DNA from 4 places in the Brucella oryzae genome. Region 2 is predicted to be linked to each of the others. Evidence: riboswitches for the same ligand, from Rfam matches in the RefSeq annotation. Region 2 holds a riboswitch; each other region holds the start of a gene.

Region 1 (5,045 bases), on a different contig from region 2:
GCCTCGGAGAAGTTCAATCAAATCTATCGGAACATGTGAGTTTTGACATTCCAGCGAGATCAGGTCGATGTTGGACTTTTGCAGCTTGGGGAAAGATTCCTCATACTGTCGCCACTCAGAACCAAGTGTCTTTTTCCAATCAGTGTTGGCCTTAATTCCGTATCCATAGCAAATATGAACGGCCGTTTCGCATTTGAGACCTTCGATTGCCTTCTCAAGGGTAGGAACACCCCAATCATTGACATCGTCAAAGAACACATTGAACGCAGGCTCATCGAACTGGATGATATCGACGCCAGCAGCCTCCAGTTCTTTAGCTTCTTCATTGAGTATCTTCGCGAACTCCCACGCCAACTTCTCGCGGCTTTTATAGTGAACATCATAAAGAGTATCGATCATGGTCATTGGACCCGGAAGAGCCCACTTGATCGGCTGAGCAGTTTGTTTACGTAAAAACCTGGCGTCTTCAACAAAAACCGGCTTCGGCCGAGACACAGCGCCAACGACTGTCGGCACACTGGCATCATAACGATTGCGGATTCTGACCGTTTCACGCTTTTCAAAGTCAACACCATCAAGGTGCTCGATAAATGTCGTGACAAAATGCTGACGCGTCTGTTCGCCGTCACTAACGATATCAATGCCCGCCTGCTGCTGATCATATAGTGCCAAACGCAAGGCATCCCGTTTGCCCTCGATCAATTTATCATCTTGCAGCTTCCATGGGGACCAAAGCTTCTCAGGTTCTGCAAGCCAGGAAGGCTTTGGCAAACTGCCAGCGGTCGACGTAGGCAATAGTCTTTTCATGATAGGTAACCTTATCTTTTGGCTCATCAAAGGGTGTAATTGGCAGACCATTGCTCCAGGACGGTCTTATACGGCGTCATGAATTGTTCCTGAGCGAATCGTCCCTGCTCAACGGCCAGTCGGCTTCGCTCTTCGCGATCATAGACAATGCGTGTCAGTGAATAGTCTTCGTGTTTCAGGCTTGGCTGAAAGCAAGCCCCAGCTACCGAATTGGCATTGTAAATCTCGGGCCGATAGATCTTCTGAAAAGTTTCCATCGTGCTGATTGTGCCAATAAGCTCAAGATTGGTATAGTCATCAAGGAGGTTGCCAACAAAATAGAAAGCGAAAGGCGCAACACTGTTTGGCGGCATGAAGAAGCGTACCTGCAATCCCATTTTTTGAAAATATTGATCAGTCAAAGATAATTCGTTTTGCTGATATTCTGCGCCCAGCACCGGATGGTAATTACCAGTCCGGTGATAGGTCTTACTGCTTGAAGCGCTTAAGCAGATAACTGGTGGTTTCCGAAAATGCTCATTGTATGCATTTGAGTTAAGGAAACATTTGAATAGTTTCCCATGCAGATCGCCGAAGTTCTCTGGAACGCTGAACGTGGAGCGTTCCTTGTTATAGTCGGGCAGAACGACGCTAAAGTCGTAATCTCGAACATAAGAAGAGAAGTTGTTCCCAACAATGCCTTCGATGCGTTCATTTGTCTTCCGATCGACGATATTCGTTTTCAGAATTTCAATCAGTGGGAAAGCATCCCTATTGCCTTCCGCATCGATATTGATTTCGACCGAAATGATTTCAAGTTCCACAGAATAACGATCGCCTTCGGATTATCCCAATGCGCCAAAGCGTTGAACCGATTGTCGACCATCCTCAGAGCATTACGGAGGTTCTCTTGGCGATTCTCCCCTCGGGCCAAATTAGCAAAGTTGGTCGTGATACGCGTGGTGTCTGAGGGGTGATAGTTTTCGTCAAAACGAAGGGACTTGAGGCGAAACGTAATGTCGTTATGCCCCGTGATTTCCTGGTAATCGACAAGTGACCCGCCTTTTGCGGCGACTGGAGTTGCGGTTTGAGACATGACTCACCCCAAAAAGTTGGGGGCATGGGTCAGCGAACGCATAGCAATAAAGACCGCTACGCGGCCTTCGCTACGGCACACCGGGACACCCCGCCCGTGGACGTTATTTTGCAAAGGCAGGTCTCCTGGCTCGCGGGTCATAGCTTTCGTCCGTCTTCCCGGGTTAAACCCCAGTGACATTCTGGACATCCGCTCACCGCTTACAGTTGCGGGGGCAGCGCCGGCTTTCCCGAATGAGACGGGGCACCGACTTCCCTCTTAGCCCCGGCATGTCAAAAGCGACAACCGGAGAACCTAAGCATCGTTACTCTTCATGCATCGGGCACATAATGTCAAGAGCACATAAAGAAATGTTTATATCTTTAAGTTATAGACGAAGAAATTGAATTCTTCGCGCCTGCATTTCCCACCCGCCCACCTTACATGCATTATCGGCATTAGGTCGCGCAGGTAGGTAAACTCAGCCAGACAGCATGGCCTAACGATTGAAATTGACAGTCGCTGGCGCTTGTGCTGTTTCTCATAATGATCTAGGTGCCGGAGGAAACTCCAGGTAAAAGGGAATCCGGTCAGGGCCATGTCCAAATCCGGAGCTGCTCCCGCAACTGTAGACGGCGAGCCAACCCGATATGCCACTGGCGCACAGTACGCCGGGAAGAGCGAAGAACCGCAAGTCAGGAAACCTGCCCGGATCGTTCACCTGTTCTGACTGCGGGCAGCGTGTCAGGAGCGGCCTTTCCGTAAGGGTGATACCGTCGCTTCGTACATTGATTGATACGGAGCGTTTGTTCGTTTATCCGGCCGCTATGCCTGCGGCCGGCTTTAAGGTGTGTCGCGATGATGGAAGTTCAAAGCCCCGAATTGACCCTGCCCGGCGACGAGAAGAGAGTGCTCCTGCACTCCTGTTGCGCCCCCTGCTCCGGCGAAGTGATGGAAGCAATGCTGGCCTCCGGCATCGACTATACGATTTTCTTCTACAATCCCAATATCCACCCCGAGCGGGAATATCTACTGCGCAAGGACGAGAATATCCGCTTTGCCGAAAAACACGGCGTTGCGTTCATTGATGCCGATTATGACAAGGACAACTGGTTCGCCCGAGCAAAGGGAATGGAATGGGAACCGGAACGCGGCATTCGTTGTACCATGTGTTTTGACATGCGCTTCGAACGGACCGCCCTTTATGCCCATGAGAACGGTTTTCCGATGATGACTTCGTCGCTCGGCATCTCGCGCTGGAAAAACATGGCGCAGATCAACGATTGCGGCAAACGCGCCGCGGCACCCTACGAGGGCCTGTCCTATTGGGACTATAACTGGCGTAAAGGCGGCGGCTCTGCCCGGATGATCGAGATTTCCAAGCGCGAGGAATTCTACCAGCAAGAATATTGCGACTGCGTTTATTCCTTGCGTGACACGAATATCCACCGCCGCAGTCAGGGACGCGGTCCCATCCAACTCGGCAAACTCTATTACGGCAATAACGAGTCTTCAGCTTAAAGGCCGAAGATTGCCTGTATCGCTTCTTCAACAAAAAGACCAAATGTGTCAGCTATGCCAGAACGTCATGTTCTCCGGCGGCATCCCCGCCGATAGCGTCGAGGGCATTTTCGATCTTTTGGCCAGCACGGTGGGCGAGCGGGTCGCCTTCTGGCCGGACGGCGAGATCAATCCCGAGCGGCGCGGCTGGATCGGCGCTATCAACAACATGGTGCTTGCGGCCTGCTGAAAACGCTGGCCGAAGGCGCGGACCATAAGGCTACGGCCTGACCTGCGACGATCTGTTTCCTTTTGGAGCCGCCTTGGCTCCGAAAGGAAATGACAACACCGCAATCTGGAACCTGTTCAAAATCTGGTCCAACGCACGAATGGAAGCTCAAGCACCCACCACAACGTTCAGAACCGGGATTACCATGCTCTGCCGCGCGGAAGAGCGAAATCATCTTGAGTCAGTGCGAACCGCATAGCATGGGCGAATTTCGGCGAGGTCATGTTCAGCACGATGTTGTTGACCCCGTGATGACAGTTGGTTCTCCAAGGTTGTTTGCGCGCGAACCGTGGTCGGACTATGCAGTCATATGTCAGGCATTTCAGCGCGGCAATCAACAGCTAAGCAGACCTTGCGAGCTGTTGAGGCCGCACAACAGCGCCGAGGCCAAAATGCGACCGTAGCGTGCTCCCTTCGTATTCTTTACGGAACAGACCGCGCTTCTGAAGGACTGGAACGACTTCCTCCGCGAACAATGCAAGCTGGCTGTTGAAGATGGGGGCATCACGTTGAAACCATCAGCGGCTCCGGTTTTGAACCAGTCTTCGATGGTGTCAGCGACCTGTTTTGGCGTTCCTGTTGCAACGAAGTGTCGCCGCGCACCAGCCAATTTCCGAAGCAACTGCCTAAGTGCAGGCTTTCTCTGAGCGTCATGTCGATGTAGCCGATCACGCGGCTTTTCGAGGCCTCCACCTCATTGAGATCAGGAAAATCGTTCGTTGTCAGCGGCCGATCAAGCGGGACGCCACTAAGATCATGGCCGGCAAACCTCGCCGAAAGACGTGTCAGGCCAACCACCGTGCTGGTTAAAGCCTCGAGCTCTTCCCAGACCAATTCTGTTTCTCTCGTTGTGGATCCAATCGCTGCGCTGATACCTGGCAGGATGACGATGTCATCCGGGCTTCGTCCATAGCCAACGGCACGGCCCATCATTCGCCCTTGCGCACCTCCAGCAGAGGACGCCCAATTGGTCGGATCGAACAGCAGCACTCAGCCATGGTTTGCCCCGCATGTGAAGAACCTCAAGGCAGAAACGCGAAACATGAAAAGGATTTTTGAACGCGATTATTATCTGAACAATATCAAGCGCCGTGCGACCCTCCGGGCGCACGGCGCTTTTAAGATTTCTTGCCTATAAGCATAAATTGCTTTGATCTGAACTCAAGCGCTTCCTAGTTCCAGCGGACCATGATCGTCGCAATGGTCACCATGCTGATGATGCAAACGCCCATTCACCAAATAATCGATGTGATCACCATGAGGAACTGCCTCATGGCCGCAATTTGGCCCGTGAACATGGTCGTGGTCATGACCGACGGAATCTGTCAATGGCTTACATCCATCTGGATTTGTGGCGCTGATTTCGATGACATGTTCGTCGACATGATCACCATG
Region 2 (5,045 bases):
AACAAGCTTTTCGATCCCGTATTCATGCAGATATCCGTAGCCGCCGAAAAGCTGCAGTGCTTCGTTCGCCACATTGAAACCCGTATCGGTGACGAAGCGCTTGGCCATGGCGGACCATTTGCCCGCATCATGCGTTTTGCGGTCAAGCTTGCTGGCAGCAGTGTAAAGAAGCAGGCGTGACGCCGAGAGTTCGGTTTCCATGTCCGCCAGGCGGAATTGCAGTGCTTGAAAACGGTCAATAGTCTGGCCGAAGGCCTTGCGCTGACTGCAATAATCCAGTGACTTGTCGAGTGCTGATTGTGCGCCGCCGAGCGAGCAGGCGGCAATATTGAGCCGGCCGCCGTCAAGCCCTGCCATCGCTATGCGAAAGCCGGTGCCTTCTTCACCGAGAAGGTTTTCAACTGGAACGCGACAATTGTCGAAAACAACGGTTCTTGTCGGTTGTGCATTCCAGCCCATCTTGAATTCATTTGCGCCAAAAGAGAGGCCGGGTGCATCTTTTGGCACAACGATGGTGGAAATCCCCTTGGGACCGTCCTCGCCGGTACGCACCATAGTCACATAGACATCTGTGGCGCCTGCACCGGAAATGAACTGCTTGGAGCCGTTGAGAATATAATAGTCACCATCGCGTGTAGCGCGTGTTCTAAGCGCAGCCGCATCCGAACCTGATCCGGGCTCGGTCAGGCAGTAGCTGGCAAGCGATTCCATCGATGTAAGCTTCGGCAGCAAGCGTTGGCGCTGTTCGTTGTTGCCGAAAGTGTCGATCATCCATGCGGCCATGTTATGGATAGAGACAAAGGCCGAAAATGCGGGGCACGCGGTCGCCAGCGCTTCAAAAATAAGCACTGCATCCAGCCGCTTGAGTGCTGAGCCACCGACATCTTCATGTACATAGATGCCACCCATGCCGAGCGGACCGGTCTCTTGTAGTACATCGACCGGGAAATGTTTGTCACGATCCCATTGCAATGCATATGGGGCAATGCGATCACTGGCGAAGGCTCGCGCCATATCCTGAATGGCAAGCTGATCTTCATTCAGTTCGAACTGGTTCTGGTCGGCAGCATCCATGGTTTCCTCCCTGTAGCACCGCAGCTCTTCCCCCGGACTAGATCATAACGGTGGAGGGCTGCCAACGCTCCATTGGAATAATGTTGCTCACATTTGTAATAAACTGATGCGCATTTTTGCATAGACGTTCGTCGCGTGCGGTCCCGTTGCCAGCGAGTTCAGTTTAAGCTAGGCAGCAGTTTATGGCACGCGCAATCATGTTTCAGGGAACGGGTTCGGACGTCGGCAAAAGTGTTCTTGTTGCCGGATTATGCCGCGTCGCACGTAACCGTGGTCTCAATGTTCGCCCTTTCAAACCCCAAAACATGTCTAACAACGCGGCGGTTAGCGACGATGGCGGTGAAATCGGCAGAGCTCAGTGGTTGCAGGCACTGGCTTGTGGTGTACCGTCGTCTGTTCATATGAACCCGGTGCTTCTCAAGCCGCAGACTGACATGGGTAGTCAGGTCGTCGTACAGGGGCAGGTGCGGGGCGAAGCGCGTGGGCGCTATTATCAGGAGTTGAAACCGCAGCTCATGGCGGCTGTCATGGAATCCTTTGCCAGGATCAGCCAAGGCGCGGACCTTGTGCTTGTGGAAGGGGCGGGGTCGTCAGCTGAAATCAACCTGCGGGCTGGCGATATCGCCAATATGGGATTTGCCACGCAGGCCGATGTCCCGGTCGTTCTCGTTGGCGATATAGACAGGGGCGGCGTTATCGCTTCTCTCGTCGGCACGCACACTATTCTTTCCCAACAGGACCGCGCCATGGTTCGCGGATTTCTGATCAACAAGTTCCGGGGCGATATCTCGCTTTTTGATGACGGGCTGGCTGCCATTACCCAGTTTACCGGCTGGCGTTCTTTCGGCGTGGTTCCGTGGCTGAAAGCAGTATCGCGACTGCCAGCCGAGGATTCGGTTGTTCTTGAGCGTGCAGTACGCGGAAAAAAGAAGTCACTCGTGGTTGCGGTGCCTATGTTGCCGCGCATCGCCAATTTCGATGATCTTGATCCGCTAAAAACTGAATCGGATGTAGAAGTAGTCATGGTGCCGCCTGGATCGAGTATTCCCGGCGATGCGGGCCTTGTCATTCTGCCGGGAACAAAGTCTACGATAGCCGATATGCAGGCGGTTCGTGACAATGGCTGGGATCTGGAATTGTTTGCCCATGTGAAACGGGGCGGTTATGTGCTTGGTATCTGCGGTGGGTTCCAGATGCTTGGTCGCCACATCAGCGACCCGACCGGTATCGAGGGCCATGTGCGCGATATCGATGGGTTGGCGCTTCTCGATGTTGAAACGTTGATGGAACCTGAAAAAGTTGTCCGCAATGTGCAGGCGACCTCGATTCTCCATAATGTGCCGCTGGACGGATATGAAATTCATATCGGGCGCACGATCGGACAGGATATGGTGAGGCCATTTGCCCGTATTGGCGAGCATGATGATGGAGCGGTATCTCCAGATGGGCGGATCATGGGGACTTATCTTCATGGTGTTTTTAGTGCTGACGAGTTCCGTCGGAGATTTTTGCAGGGGCTTGGTGTGAGCGGTAGCCAGATGAGTTATCGTGCCAGTGTCGAGGCCGCGCTGGATGAACTGTCCGAGGAGCTGGAAGCCTGTCTCGATATCGATGCATTGTTTAATTTGAAATGAGGTAGTCAATCATCGGTCGCGATTGACGCCGATGGGGCGAAAGCCTAGTGTCAAAACCATGCAACAGGTCTTTGCCGGGACGAATCCCGGCGATACCAAAAAGGGAATGCGACGGACGGACCCAATCCGGGCGTCTTTATCGCAGCCGACCCCGCGACTGTAGAGCGGAGAGGGATGAAGCAAGCCGGGCAACCGGTAACCACTGGAAGCATTAAAGGCTTCTGGGAAGGTAGCTTCAATCCCCGCGACCCGTGAGCCAGGAGACCTGCCTGTTGCGTGAAGGCATAGAGCCTGAACCCCATGGGAGGTTTTTCCCTGCTGCCTGCACGGAGGTTGTCATGGCTGCACGTACTCAAGATTCTGTTTCCAGCACACTCGCAATGCCGCTTGCTGCCCGTCTGGGCACAGCTGTCGTTTCTCTGCTTCTCGGCGCGTTCCTGATTTACGGCGTAGGGCTTGCCCATTCCGATACGCTGCACGATTCAGCACACGATACGCGCCATTCTTATGGTTTTCCCTGCCACTGAGCAGCCTAACCTTTTTGAGAATTGAAGTTGAGCAAGGCTCGATGGCGGACGGCCATCGGCGCGAAATTGCTATTGAGGGACAGAAATGTTGATCCGTTATTTGTTGGCGACGCTTGCTGCCGGTCTTTTGGCCGGGCTGTTGATTACTCCAGCCATGTATTTGAAGACAGTACCGTTGATCCTGCAGGCCGAAACCTATGAAGATGCTGGCGGTGGTCACAGCCATGGCGAGGCGGAAGCCACGCCGCATGAACATGGTGCCACTGCCGCAGATGCTGAAGTAGAAGGAGCCGAACTGCCGTTCGGACGGTTGGGCAATACAATCCTTGCGAATCTCGTGGCAGGCGCGGGTTTTGCCTTGCTGCTCGGTGGCGTGGCCTTGCTTCTCGGGCGTCGCATTACGGCGCAGAACGGCATCTATTGGGGTGTTGCTGGCTTTTTTGCAGTCGCCTTTCTGCCCGCGTTGGGATTGTCACCGGAATTGCCGGCAATGCCGGCGGCCGATCTGGCCGAACGTCAGCTATGGTGGATTGCAACCGTGGTGCTGAGCGGTCTGGGGCTCTATCTCATCGTTTTACGCCAGGAAATCTGGGCGAAGATTCTTGGGCTAGTGCTGATTATGGCTCCGCATCTCTATGGTGCACCGCATCCGGAAGATATTTCGTCTCCCATTCCCGCGCTGCTTGCGTCGCAATATGCGGTCGCATCGCTGGCGACCAACCTGTTTATGTGGGCGGTGATCGGCCTCGCGCTCGGCTGGTTCATCCAGCACTATGCGTCGTCCGAGATTGAGGGTTGATGAAAATGGCTTCGCCGGGAAAATCGGTTCTGGTCCTTGGCGGAGCCCGTTCGGGCAAGTCATCCTATGCCGAGAAGATGGTCGTGTCCTCGGGGCTTCAGCCGCTCTATCTGGCAACAGGACGCGCCTTCGACAAGGAAATGGAAAGCCGCATAGCCATTCACCGCGACCGCCGTGGTTCAGAATGGCAGACGGTAGAGGAGCCGCTCGATCTCATTGGCGCACTAACATTGCATGTTGCTGCGGATCGGTTCGTGCTGGTTGATTGTTTGACCCTGTGGCTGACCAATCTGATGATGGCCGAGCGCGATATAGCAACTGAGACGGCAAGTCTTGTCGCTATGCTGCCGGACCTTGCCGGGTCTGTGGTTTTTGTTTCGAACGAAGTTGGACTTGGGATCGTGCCGGAAAATCGCATGGCACGGGAATTTCGCGATCATGCAGGCTTTCTGCACCAGGCAGTGGCCGCGGTTGCGGATGAAGTTTATTTCATGGCGGCAGGGCTGCCGCTCAAGATGAAGGGATAAATCGATGCAGGGACAGAAAATTCCCGCAACAGTCATCACCGGTTTTCTCGGATCGGGCAAAACGACGATGATCCGCAACCTGCTGGAAAACGCTGACGGAAAACGCATCGCGTTGATTATCAATGAGTTCGGTGATCTCGGTGTCGATGGCGGTATTCTGAAAGGTTGCGGTATCGAAGCATGCCGTGAAGAAGATGTGATTGAACTCAATAATGGTTGTATCTGCTGCACCGTTGCCGATGATTTCATCCCGACCATGACCAAGCTTCTGGATCGCGCTGATCGTCCAGATCATATTGTGATCGAGACCTCCGGCCTGGCATTGCCGCAGCCACTCGTCGCCGCATTCAACTGGCCGGAAATCAAGACGCAGGTAACCGTCGACGGTGTGGTAACCGTGATTGATGCGGCAGCCGTTGCCGAAGGTCGTTTTGCCGATGACCACGACAAGGTGGATGCACAGCGCGCAGCGGACGAATCTCTT
Region 3 (5,045 bases), on a different contig from region 2:
GAAAATTGTAATCTGAATTCAATGACGTTTCAGTTGGAACACTCATGGATAATTCTGGCCTTGCATCACAAACGTTAATTCGCAATATCCACTTATGGGAAAAGCGGTAAATGACTGAAAATGTGTAGTTTAGCGAAGTTAAATCGGTGAATTTGCAAAGTTTGCGAAGTCATCTGCAGTTGATTGGAGGAGCCATGAAGAAGCCATTTGTAGGGCTGCGTCTGAAACGACTGCGCGAGGAACGCCAACTGACCCAGCAAGCGTTGGCAAATGCACTTGGAATATCTCTGAGCTATCTCAACCAGATCGAGAACAATCAGCGACCCATTACTGTCCAGGTACTATTGCGCATGAATGCAGCTTTCGGGATCGATGTTCAGCTTTTCTCCGGGCAAGATGATGGACGCATGATCGGAGAGTTGAGACAGGTATTCTCAAACCCGCTGCTAGGCGAGACGGTCAGCAACAGTGAGATCAGGGAGATTGCCAGCAATATGCCAGCTGTGGGGCGCACTGTTCTCCAGCTTTACAAGCAGATGCGAAAGGCGATTGAGCAGTCGGAGGCGCTCGCTATGCGTCTGGGTGATCCAAGGCAATCGTCATTGGAGCCCTTTCCTTCCATGCCTTATGAGGAAGTCCGCGACTATTTTTATGCGAGAAGCAATCACATCGCCGAACTCGATCTCTGTGCAGAGAAACTGGCTGGAGAACTTGGCATGCAAATTGGGCGATTTGATCAAGCCCTCGTGGAACGCCTCCATAATCTGCATTCCGTCTCGGTAAAGTATGATCAGTCCTTTGATTATCAAAGCTCATTGAGGCGTTTTGATCCGGCGTCCCGAACTCTTACGCTGTCCAATACGCTTTCTCCCGGACAGTCTGCGTTTCAGATGGCGACGCAATTGTGCTTCCTTGAACAGGCCGGGTTGCTCGACACTCTGACGGGGAAGGCAGGGTTCTCCAGCTCAGAAGCCGTTGCTCTTGCCCGCATTGGCCTCGCCAATTATTTCGCTGGCGCGCTGATACTGCCTTATAGGGCCTTCCTGCAATCGGCCGAACAATTGCACTACGATATTGATCTGCTCGGCCAGCGATTTGGGGTGGGTTTTGAAACCATTTGCCATCGGCTGAGCACCTTGCAACGACCGGGTGCGAATGGAGTACCATTCTTCTTTGTTCGCGTTGACAGGGCAGGCAATATCTCCAAGCGGCAGTCTGCAACAGATTTCCATTTCTCCAGAATAGGCGGCAGTTGTCCTCTTTGGACAGTATACGATGCGTTTTCTTCGCCGGGCCGGATTTGCACCCAGATTGCTGAAATGCCGGATGGACGGGCTTATCTGTGGGTTGCAAGAACGGTCACACATCATCATGGCGGATATGGTGCGCCGGACAAGACTTTTGCCATTGGATTGGGATGCGATCTCAGGGATGCGGAGCGTCTGGTTTATTCAAAGGGCCTGGTTCTGAACGATCTGAGTGCGCGAACCATGATTGGTGTGGGTTGCAAGCTGTGCGAGCGCCGCGAATGCAGCCAACGCGCCTTCCCCCCGATAAGCCATGAAATGCAAATCAGCGATAATGTTGCAGCGATTTCACCCTATGCGGCGAGCTGACGTAAAGGGGCATTTCTGACCCCTTTTGCCACTCCTTGATAAAAACTGAAAAAGAGCCCGTTTATTCGATAAAAGGGGAATGCAATGGATCTGGCAGATTTATTGGAACTGATAGAGATTATGGAAAAACGCCGCGTATCCAGCCTCGTTTATTGACCTGATGCGAAAGGTTTCGTTCAATGAAAACCGGATGTTGATGGAGGAAAAGTTTCAGGTGTTTTTCAATGGAAGTTTTGTAATAGGGCGCTGCTTACAATCCGGTATTGAAGTCTCATTGGATGAGGAAATTTTTGCGCTGGATGTGTTCATTCCACGAAAGACGCCAGCTCGACGCAGTTTTCGTAGAGCAGTCAACATATTAAAGAGCAGTTTTCAAACCGATGATAGGAACGTATTCTTATTCCATCCCACCGATAGTGAGTTGGGGTTATTCCTTGACAAGCTCCGCAGGATTGATCGTCGGGTCAGCGCAATTATCAACGCTCCGCTATCCAGCCGTTCGGTTGAAAATTTTCTCAATATCTCTGCCGAAGAATGCCGACGCTGGACAAAATCTGGCAAACTTCCAGGCCCAACAAAGGTTGCATCATCGCGGACAAAGAAGTCTTTTACCGTAACACTTTACCCTCCCTCTCTAATTCAGAATCTGGTCGTCCATCCTCATATCATCGAGGATTGGCGTCGCGAGGAGTTGGCTGATCCCGGAGAAATGTTTGCAAGGCTTGAGGCGGACTGATTTCCAAGTCGAAATGGCGTTTGGGCAGGCCTGACGATTAACTGCGATTTGCTCAAACATTGCTTGACTGATCAGGGAACAAAAACCTAGTGATCATTTCACGGTTCCTGGCGATGAGAATTGCCGGGATTAAAAGGGAACACGGTGAGGACGACCCGAATGGGGCCAAATCCGTGGCTGCCCCCGCAACTGTAAGCGGAGACCGTTCATCCGAGTGACGCTTTGTTTTTCGAGCGTCATGCCACTGCGAAAGTGGGAAGGCAGATGAGCAGTGCAAACTCTGTGAGCCAGGATACCTGCCGTATCAAACCGTCCAACTTCACGAGCGGGGAAGCTCGGAAAGGATCATTATGATCGCTTGCTACATCCTCCCAAAAGCTGCTCCGCTCAATTCATTGGTGGCGATGCACTCACATCTCCGCGAAAGGAAAGACTGTGCGCTTTAAATCTCTCGTTCTTGCTTTGGCGACGGCCTCTTTGCTGGCAACCGCAGTAACACCTTCATTTGCCGACAAAACCCGATATCCACTGACGCTCAAGAATTGTGGGCATGACATCACATTCAAGCAGGCTCCTAACCGTGTGGTTTCGGTTGGTCAGAGCTCGACTGAAATACTCTATCTCCTTGGCGTTGCTGAAAAAATTGTCGGAACGGCGTTGTGGATCGGGCCAGTTCTTCCCGGATTTGAAGAGCTGGACAAGAAAGTTCCACGTCTTGCGGATAACGATCCAAGCTTCGAAAGCGTCGTCGCAACGAAACCGGATATGATCGCCAATCAGTTTGAATGGCAGATCGGGCCACAGGGTGTTGTGGGGACGTCAGAGCAATTCGCGGAACTGAATATTCCAGTCTACACATCGCCTGCTGATTGCATTGGTAAGGACAATTCCAGCGGCGGCGATGGCTTGCGCACGTCAAAATTCTCGATGGACATGATCTATCAGGAAGTCTCCGATCTCGCCAAAATCTTCGACGTGCAGGAAAAAGGTGACAAGCTCGTAGCCGAACTGAAGGAGCGCGAAGAAAAGGCCAGAAACAAGATTGCCGGATTAAAAGGCGAAGCGTCGGCGGTCTTCTGGTTTTCCAGTGCCGAATTGGATATCGATCCCTACGTTGCGGGTCAGAGCGGAGCCCCCGGTTACATCATGTCGACGCTTGGGGTGAAGAACATTATCGCCAGCGAAGAAGAATGGCCAACAGTTGGCTGGGAAACCATTGCAAAAGCCAATCCGACGATCATTGTTGCTGGAAAGATGGAACGCCGTCGGTTCCCGGCAGATGATGTTGCAGTCAAGCTCAAGTTTCTCGACACGGATCCGGTCACAAACCTGATGCCTGCTGTCAAGGAGAAGCGAATAGTGGAGATGGATGCTCAGGCAATGAACCCGACGATCCGCACGATTGAAGGGATCGAAGTCCTGGCAGATGCGCTTGAAAAGGCAGGCTTGTCAAAATGAGCGGGCTTTCGAAAGTAGGAATTGTCCGAGCGACGGCCCTGGCATCTCTCTTGGTTATGAGCAATCACTTGCCTGCCTATGCGGAAACCATTGAAGTCAAGATGCTCAATCGTGGGCAAAATGGTAGCATGGTGTTCGAACCAGAGTTTGTCAGCCTGAAACCAGGCGACATTATTCAGTTCAGGGTCGGCAACAAGAGCCATAACGCGGCATCCATTCCGGGAATGTCTCCGGAAGGCTATGCCGGGTTCAAAGGCAAGATTGACCAAGAAATTGCTGTGACCTTTGATGAGGCTGGCTTCTATGGCATCAAGTGTTCGCCCCACATTGGTATGGGAATGGTGATGATCGTAAAAGTAGGCGATGCAGCCGTTACTCCTGATTTTATCCAGGCGGATTTACCCCAACGGGCCAAGAAGCGTTTTCAGGAGATACTGGATCGGGCAGGCGAGAAACCGCAGTAGTCTTGAAACCACGAGATACCTCGTGTCGGTTTCCGGCACGAGGTCATTTTTGGAATTTAAGACTGCGCGGAAACCCTGTAATTTCCCAAATGAGGAGGCTCAAGGGTGAATTTTAGTTCGCTGCGTCGGTCAATGTGCGGCACTTTTATTGGATCTCTTTTGGGTGGGATTCAGATTTGCTTATCGAAATCGACACAAGTGTCGACACGAGATCCTGCCAGATAGGAAAAGCGTCCGAAATCCTTATATCCCAATGCTCTCCAGAAACGGAGCGTATTTGTCGCCTCTGCATCGGCATGCAAGTAACATTTATGGTATCCTAGCTCATACGCATCAGTTTCCAATGCCTTTACAATTTGTCGTCCAATTCCCCGACGGCGATATGAAGAATCGAGATAAACGCGTACGATCTGGCACACCTGTGCTTTATATTCATACCTCGTTTGTAGTCTGCTTTGGGTGGTTGGCTTGTAACTCAAATCATACAATCCACCTGCGGCTATAATCTTGCCCGTTTCCCCACAAGAAGCCCTATAGAACCTTCCCCTGTTGGGTGTGGAAAACCAGTTCAAATCGTTAGAAAGCAACAATGAGTCGAGGTCGGCATGCCACTTTTCGTTATACTCGATTGCATATTGTTCCTTTATCACTCGAAGACAAAAGGCTCTGATTTCTTTTCTCAATATCAAAGGCGTAAATGAACTCAGTGGTGTTAGCTTCAAAGCTATTTCTTTCAAGATCCAACAATGGCGTAGAAGTGGCTAATTTAGC
Region 4 (5,045 bases), on a different contig from region 2:
GGAACCCTTGACAGCGATGACTTCATCTTCTGGCCGAAGCTTCTTCGACACGACCGCAAGGGTTTCACCGATGGCGAACAGCGCCACTGCCAATGTGGTGACATTGATGCCATCGAGCAGGTTGGGCGTTCCCATGACAAGGCGTGCCTGTCCGGTCAGCTGATCAATGCCGATCAGGCCGAGCGCCAGTCCGATGAACAAGGATGTCAGGCCGCGTAATGTGGAATCGCCGAATGCAGCCGAGACCGTCATGAAGGCGAGAAGCATGAGCGCAAAATATTCGGACGGTCCGAAGGACAGGGCGAATTTCACGACCCATGGTGCGACGAAGGCAAGCGCCAGAGTGGCGATCAGGCCCGCAATGAACGAGCCGATGGCTGCTGTTGCAAGCGCTGGCCCGCCACGTCCGGCGCGTGCCATCTTGTTGCCCTCCAATGCGGTGACGATGGAGGCGCTTTCGCCCGGCGTATTCAGGAGGATCGATGTGGTCGAGCCGCCATACATGCCGCCGTAATAGATGCCCGCAAACATGATGAGGGAGCCGGAGGGGTCGAGCTTGTAGGTAACGGGCAGAAGGAGCGCGACGGTCAGCGCCGGGCCGATGCCAGGTAGCACACCAACGGCTGTGCCGAGCGTGACGCCGATTAACGCATACAGAAGATTCGATGGTTCAAGCGCCACCAGAAGCCCGTTGGCGAGAAGTGCGACAGTATCCATAATGGCATTTAGCCTTTAAAGCATTTCCAGCAAAAATGCGAAGCGGTTTTGCGTAGGATAATGCGACAAAACAAGGACTTAGGGCATTTCCAATGTTTCAGGGAATGCTCTAAACGAATTGTTCGAGCCAGCCGGACGGCAGCGATAGCTGCAGGCCGCGCGCAAAGATGAACCAGATCACGAAGGCGAAGACGATGCCGACGGGAACGCTGATCCAGAACTTGCGATAGCCGAAGCCACGGGCGGTTGCTGCGAAAAGCAGGCCGGTGGATAAGGAAAAGCCGACAGTCTTCATCGTCAGCATCTGGATGGCCAGACCGCCGATGATCCATGCCATCGGAGCAATTTCCTGATGCTCGCGCTCGGGAAAATCACCGCGAAGCGCCTCGAATACGGTCCATATGGCGAGGCCGAACAATCCGGCGGCAACGACATAAGGAACGGTTTTGGGCCCGACCGGCGAATAACTCGTCACGTCGTTGCCGTAGGTTGTCGACCATGCAATGGCAATGGCGACGGCTGCAAGAACGAGAGCGATGACAAGGGCGGCGAAATCTGGCGCCGCCCCTTCCGGGCGGCGCTTTTCCTGCGGTTCTGTTCCGGTCATTTGACGAGGCCGATTTCCTTGAGGATGGTCTCAGTCGCGGCGACGTCCTTGGCCAGCTGCTCCTTGAATGCCGGACCGGCGAGATAAGTATCCGCCCAGCCCTTGTCTTTCAGAGCCTTCTGCCAGGATTCGGACTTCACCATTTTCTCGATATCGGCATTGATGGCAGCTTCCTGTTCGGCAGTGATGCCGGGAGCCGCACCCACCATGCGCCAGTTCTGGATCGAAACATCTACGCCGCCTTCCTTGAAGGTCGGTGCGTCGATGCCTTCCACGCGCTCGTCGCTCGAAATGCCGATGATACGCAGCGTACCGGCCTTGATCTGGGCTTCGAATTCGCCGTAGCCGGAAATGCCAACAGTCACCTGATTGCCGAGAATGGCCGCCAGTGCTTCGCCGCCGCCGGAGAAAGCGATGTAGTTGACCTTTGTCGGGTCGACGCCTGCCGCCTTGGCAAAGAGGCCGGCGGTGATGTGGTCGGTGCCGCCCGCAGAACCGCCGCCCCACGAAACGGAGCCCGGATCAGCCTTCAGCTTTGCGGCAAGATCGCCAAGATTCTGGATGTCGGAAGATGCCGGTACGACGATGGCTTCATACTCGCCGGTGAGGCGTGCAATCGGCGTGATGGCATCGAGTGTCACCGGCGACTTGTTGGTCAAGATAGCGCCGACCATGACATAGCCGCCAACGATGAGCTGGCTCGGGTCGCCCTTGTTCTGGTTCACGAACTGCGCGAGGCCGATGGTGCCGCCAGCGCCCGGAACGTTGATGACCTGAACGCTGCCGGAAATCTTTTCGTCCTGAAGCGCGCTCTGCATTGTGCGCGCCGTCTGGTCCCAGCCGCCGCCAGGTGCTGCAGGCGCCAGCACTTTGTAGTCTTCTGCAGAAGCAGAGCCTGCCATCGCCAACGCCGCCACCGACGTCAGGGCCAGAATAAATCTACGCATATGTCCTCCCAGATAGAATGTATGCCGCCTTCCGGCGGACCTCCCCAAAGTCCCGCTCCTCTAGCGGGAGTTGTCTACATGGATATTGCCCAAAACAAATTCAATAGGCCAGCGTAAGCGACAATAGTTTGGCTGCAATTTAAGTAACTAGCTTTCGAAACAATTGAAAACTGCGCGCTGGAAATAGCCGTCGAGACCTGCTTGACGGTGACAACGGGCTAACGTAATAGTGTAACGACGGTTCCCCGACCGAGAGTGAAGGGGATTAATAGGGAACACGGTGAGGACGACCCGAAAAGGGGCCAAGACCGTGGCTGCCCCCGCAACTGTAAGCGGATTGCCGTTCATCCTCGTGACGTTCAAAGCGTCATGCCACTGTGCCGGAGAAGCGCGGGAAGGCAGATGAACAGCAGATATTCGTGAGCCAGGAGACCTGCCGTCTAGTGTTGTCCATTGTCACGGGCGGGGATGCCCGGAGCAGGAGCCGGTTATGACAGATTTCCGCGTCGCAGGACGCTTCCTCCCATCGTCATCGCATGATTTCGGTATGATCCCGGATATGCCTGTTCGTCTTCCGCGCCGGATTTTATCCGCCGCCTGACAGGGCGTCTTTCTCTCATCATTTCGGGGACTTTCATGAATATTCTCGGCAAGATGCCGTTTCGCGCCGCCTTTTGCGCGGCTGCATTTTTTCTCGCAGGCGGATTGGCCGCCCAGGCGGCGGAAACGCAATATCCGCTGACGCTGAAGAATTGCGGTCGGGAGGTAACCTTCAACCATGCACCCACCCGCGCCGTTGCAGTCGGACAAAGCAGCGCAGAAATTCTTTACAGCCTCGGCCTTGGCGACAAGGTTGTCGGCACGGCGGTGTGGTTCGGGCCTGTTCTCAAAGGCTTTGAAGAGGTAAATTCCAAGGTAAAGCGGCTCGCCGATAACGATCCGAGCTTCGAAAGCGTTCTGGCACAGAAGCCGGATATCGTGACGGCGGATTTCCAGTGGCATGTCGGCCCGGCGGGTATCGTGGCAAAGCCTGAACAGTTCGAGGAGCTGGGCATCCCGGCCTATACCTCGCCATCCGATTGCGTTGGCAAGGACAATTCCGGCGGCGGCGACGGCGTTCGTACAGCAGCGTTCAAGATGGGTATCGTCTATCAGGAAATCACCGAACTGGCGGAAATCTTCAATGTGCAGGACCGGGGCGAAAAACTCGTCGCCGATCTGAAGGCGCGCGAAGCGGCTGCGCGCGAAAAGGTTGGGTCTGCTGGCGGTAAGCTTTCCGCCGTTGTCTGGTTCTCCAGCACGCAGGTCGATGCCGATCCCTATGTTGCAGGCAAGTTCGGCGCGCCCGCCTATATTCTTTCGGTGCTTGGCATCAAGAATGTGATCGACAGCGAGGAAGAATGGCCGACGGTCGGATGGGAAACGATTGCAAAATCGAACCCTTCGATGATCGTGGCTGCGAAACTGGATCGCCGTCGCTATCCGGCTGACGACATTGCCGTCAAGCACCAGTTCCTCGAGAACGATCCGGTCACGAAGCTGATGCCTGCGGTCAAGGACAAGTATGTCTTCGACATGGATGCACAGTCGATGAGCACGTCGCTTCGCGTGATCGAAGGCATCGAAACGCTAGCTGCCGACATTGCCGCCTCGGGCCTGAACAAGTGACGGTTCGGGCGGCGACAACAGGCTTCAAACAGAAGGGAAGGGCACGCTCCGGCGTGTTCTTCCTGGCCTTTTCGCTTGTCCTGCTTCTTCTTGCCCTTTGGCTCGGAGCGGCGATAGGCGAAACGGCAATACCGCTTGATGTGGTCGCGAAGACCGTGGCCAATCGGGTGTGGAATGCCGGGTATCCGCTCGAACCCATCGATGAAGGGATCGTCTGGAGCTATCGCCTCAGCCGTGCGGTTATCGCGGCATGTTGTGGCGCGTCGCTCGCAATATCCGGTGTTATTCTGCAGTCGCTGCTTCGGAATTCGCTCGCTGATCCGTATATTCTGGGCATCTCCGCTGGTGCTTCGACAGGCGCTGTCGGCGTTGCTATTCTCGGCATAGGCGCTGGCGTGCTGACGCTTTCGCTGGGTGCGTTCATTGGCGCTATTGTTGCTTTCGGCCTCGTCTCCCTTCTGGCGTTGCGAGCGGGGCGCGGCAGCAGCGCGATCATCCTCGCAGGCATTGCGGGTTCACAGCTTTTCAATGCGCTAACGTCATTCATCGTCACAAAGGCTGCAAATGCCGAGCAGGCGCGCGGCATCATGTTCTGGCTTTTGGGTAATCTTTCCGGCGTGCGCTGGCCCGACGTCACACTTGCTCTGCCTGCCTGCCTGATTGGTCTGGCCATCTGCCTGTGGCATGCACGTGCGCTTGATGCCTTTACCTTCGGAACCGAATCCGCTGCTTCGCTCGGCATACCGGTGCGTCGCGTCTATGCGGTGCTGATTGGTGTCAGCGCCATGATGACGGCGGTCATGGTTTCCATCGTCGGCTCTGTCGGCTTTATCGGTCTCGTCATTCCCCATGCGGCGCGCATGGTGGTCGGGGTCAGACACGGCAGGCTGTTGCCTGCGGCAGCACTCATGGGCGCGATCTTCATGATCGTCGCCGATATTCTGTCGCGTATCATCATTCCGGGGCAGGTTCTGCCGATCGGTGTCATCACGGCCTTGTTCGGTGCACCGGCATTCGCCCTGTTGCTTGGACAAAGGAGGGCGTCGTCATGATTCTCTCAGCACGCGATGTCGGCTGGTCGGCAGGCAATGTCGAAATTTTGCGCA

What was found. Region 2 has a riboswitch for cobalamin ahead of JNC70_RS08600 (CbtB domain-containing protein). Riboswitches for the same ligand answer to the same signal wherever they lie in the genome.
Region 1: another riboswitch for cobalamin. It lies ahead of JNC70_RS15940 (epoxyqueuosine reductase QueH); the one in region 2 lies ahead of JNC70_RS08600 (CbtB domain-containing protein).
Region 3: another riboswitch for cobalamin. It lies ahead of JNC70_RS15995 (ABC transporter substrate-binding protein); the one in region 2 lies ahead of JNC70_RS08600 (CbtB domain-containing protein).
Region 4: another riboswitch for cobalamin. It lies ahead of JNC70_RS01585 (ABC transporter substrate-binding protein); the one in region 2 lies ahead of JNC70_RS08600 (CbtB domain-containing protein).

What each region holds. Positions count from the first base shown of each region.
Region 1 is NZ_JBHEEO010000016.1:14,995-20,039, reverse strand. Features, by position in the region: gene JNC70_RS15950 (methionine synthase) at 1-807, opposite strand, end outside; partial or broken gene JNC70_RS15945 (DUF1852 domain-containing protein) at 834-1,804, opposite strand; cobalamin riboswitch at 1,981-2,195, opposite strand; cobalamin riboswitch at 2,398-2,587, shown strand; gene JNC70_RS15940 (epoxyqueuosine reductase QueH) at 2,720-3,382, shown strand; gene JNC70_RS15935 (hypothetical protein) at 3,426-3,611, shown strand; gene JNC70_RS15930 (hypothetical protein) at 4,155-4,583, opposite strand; gene JNC70_RS15925 (hypothetical protein) at 4,923-5,045, shown strand, end outside.
Region 2 is NZ_JBHEEO010000006.1:208,238-213,282, forward strand. Features, by position in the region: gene JNC70_RS08590 (isobutyryl-CoA dehydrogenase) at 1-1,074, opposite strand, end outside; gene JNC70_RS08595 (cobyric acid synthase) at 1,257-2,708, shown strand; cobalamin riboswitch at 2,757-2,995, shown strand; gene JNC70_RS08600 (CbtB domain-containing protein) at 3,047-3,235, shown strand; gene JNC70_RS08605 (CbtA family protein) at 3,321-4,034, shown strand; gene cobU (bifunctional adenosylcobinamide kinase/adenosylcobinamide-phosphate guanylyltransferase) at 4,040-4,561, shown strand; gene cobW (cobalamin biosynthesis protein CobW) at 4,566-5,045, shown strand, end outside.
Region 3 is NZ_JBHEEO010000016.1:25,797-30,841, forward strand. Features, by position in the region: gene JNC70_RS15980 (acyl-CoA thioesterase) at 1-46, opposite strand, end outside; gene JNC70_RS15985 (short-chain fatty acyl-CoA regulator family protein) at 195-1,616, shown strand; gene JNC70_RS15990 (hypothetical protein) at 1,807-2,352, shown strand; cobalamin riboswitch at 2,437-2,670, shown strand; gene JNC70_RS15995 (ABC transporter substrate-binding protein) at 2,815-3,810, shown strand; gene JNC70_RS16000 (pseudoazurin) at 3,807-4,274, shown strand; gene JNC70_RS16005 (GNAT family N-acetyltransferase) at 4,445-4,924, opposite strand.
Region 4 is NZ_JBHEEO010000001.1:343,353-348,397, reverse strand. Features, by position in the region: gene JNC70_RS01600 (tripartite tricarboxylate transporter permease) at 1-717, opposite strand, end outside; gene JNC70_RS01595 (tripartite tricarboxylate transporter TctB family protein) at 827-1,324, opposite strand; gene JNC70_RS01590 (Bug family tripartite tricarboxylate transporter substrate binding protein) at 1,321-2,271, opposite strand; cobalamin riboswitch at 2,493-2,726, shown strand; gene JNC70_RS01585 (ABC transporter substrate-binding protein) at 2,908-3,939, shown strand; gene JNC70_RS01580 (FecCD family ABC transporter permease) at 3,936-4,991, shown strand; gene JNC70_RS01575 (ABC transporter ATP-binding protein) at 4,988-5,045, shown strand, end outside.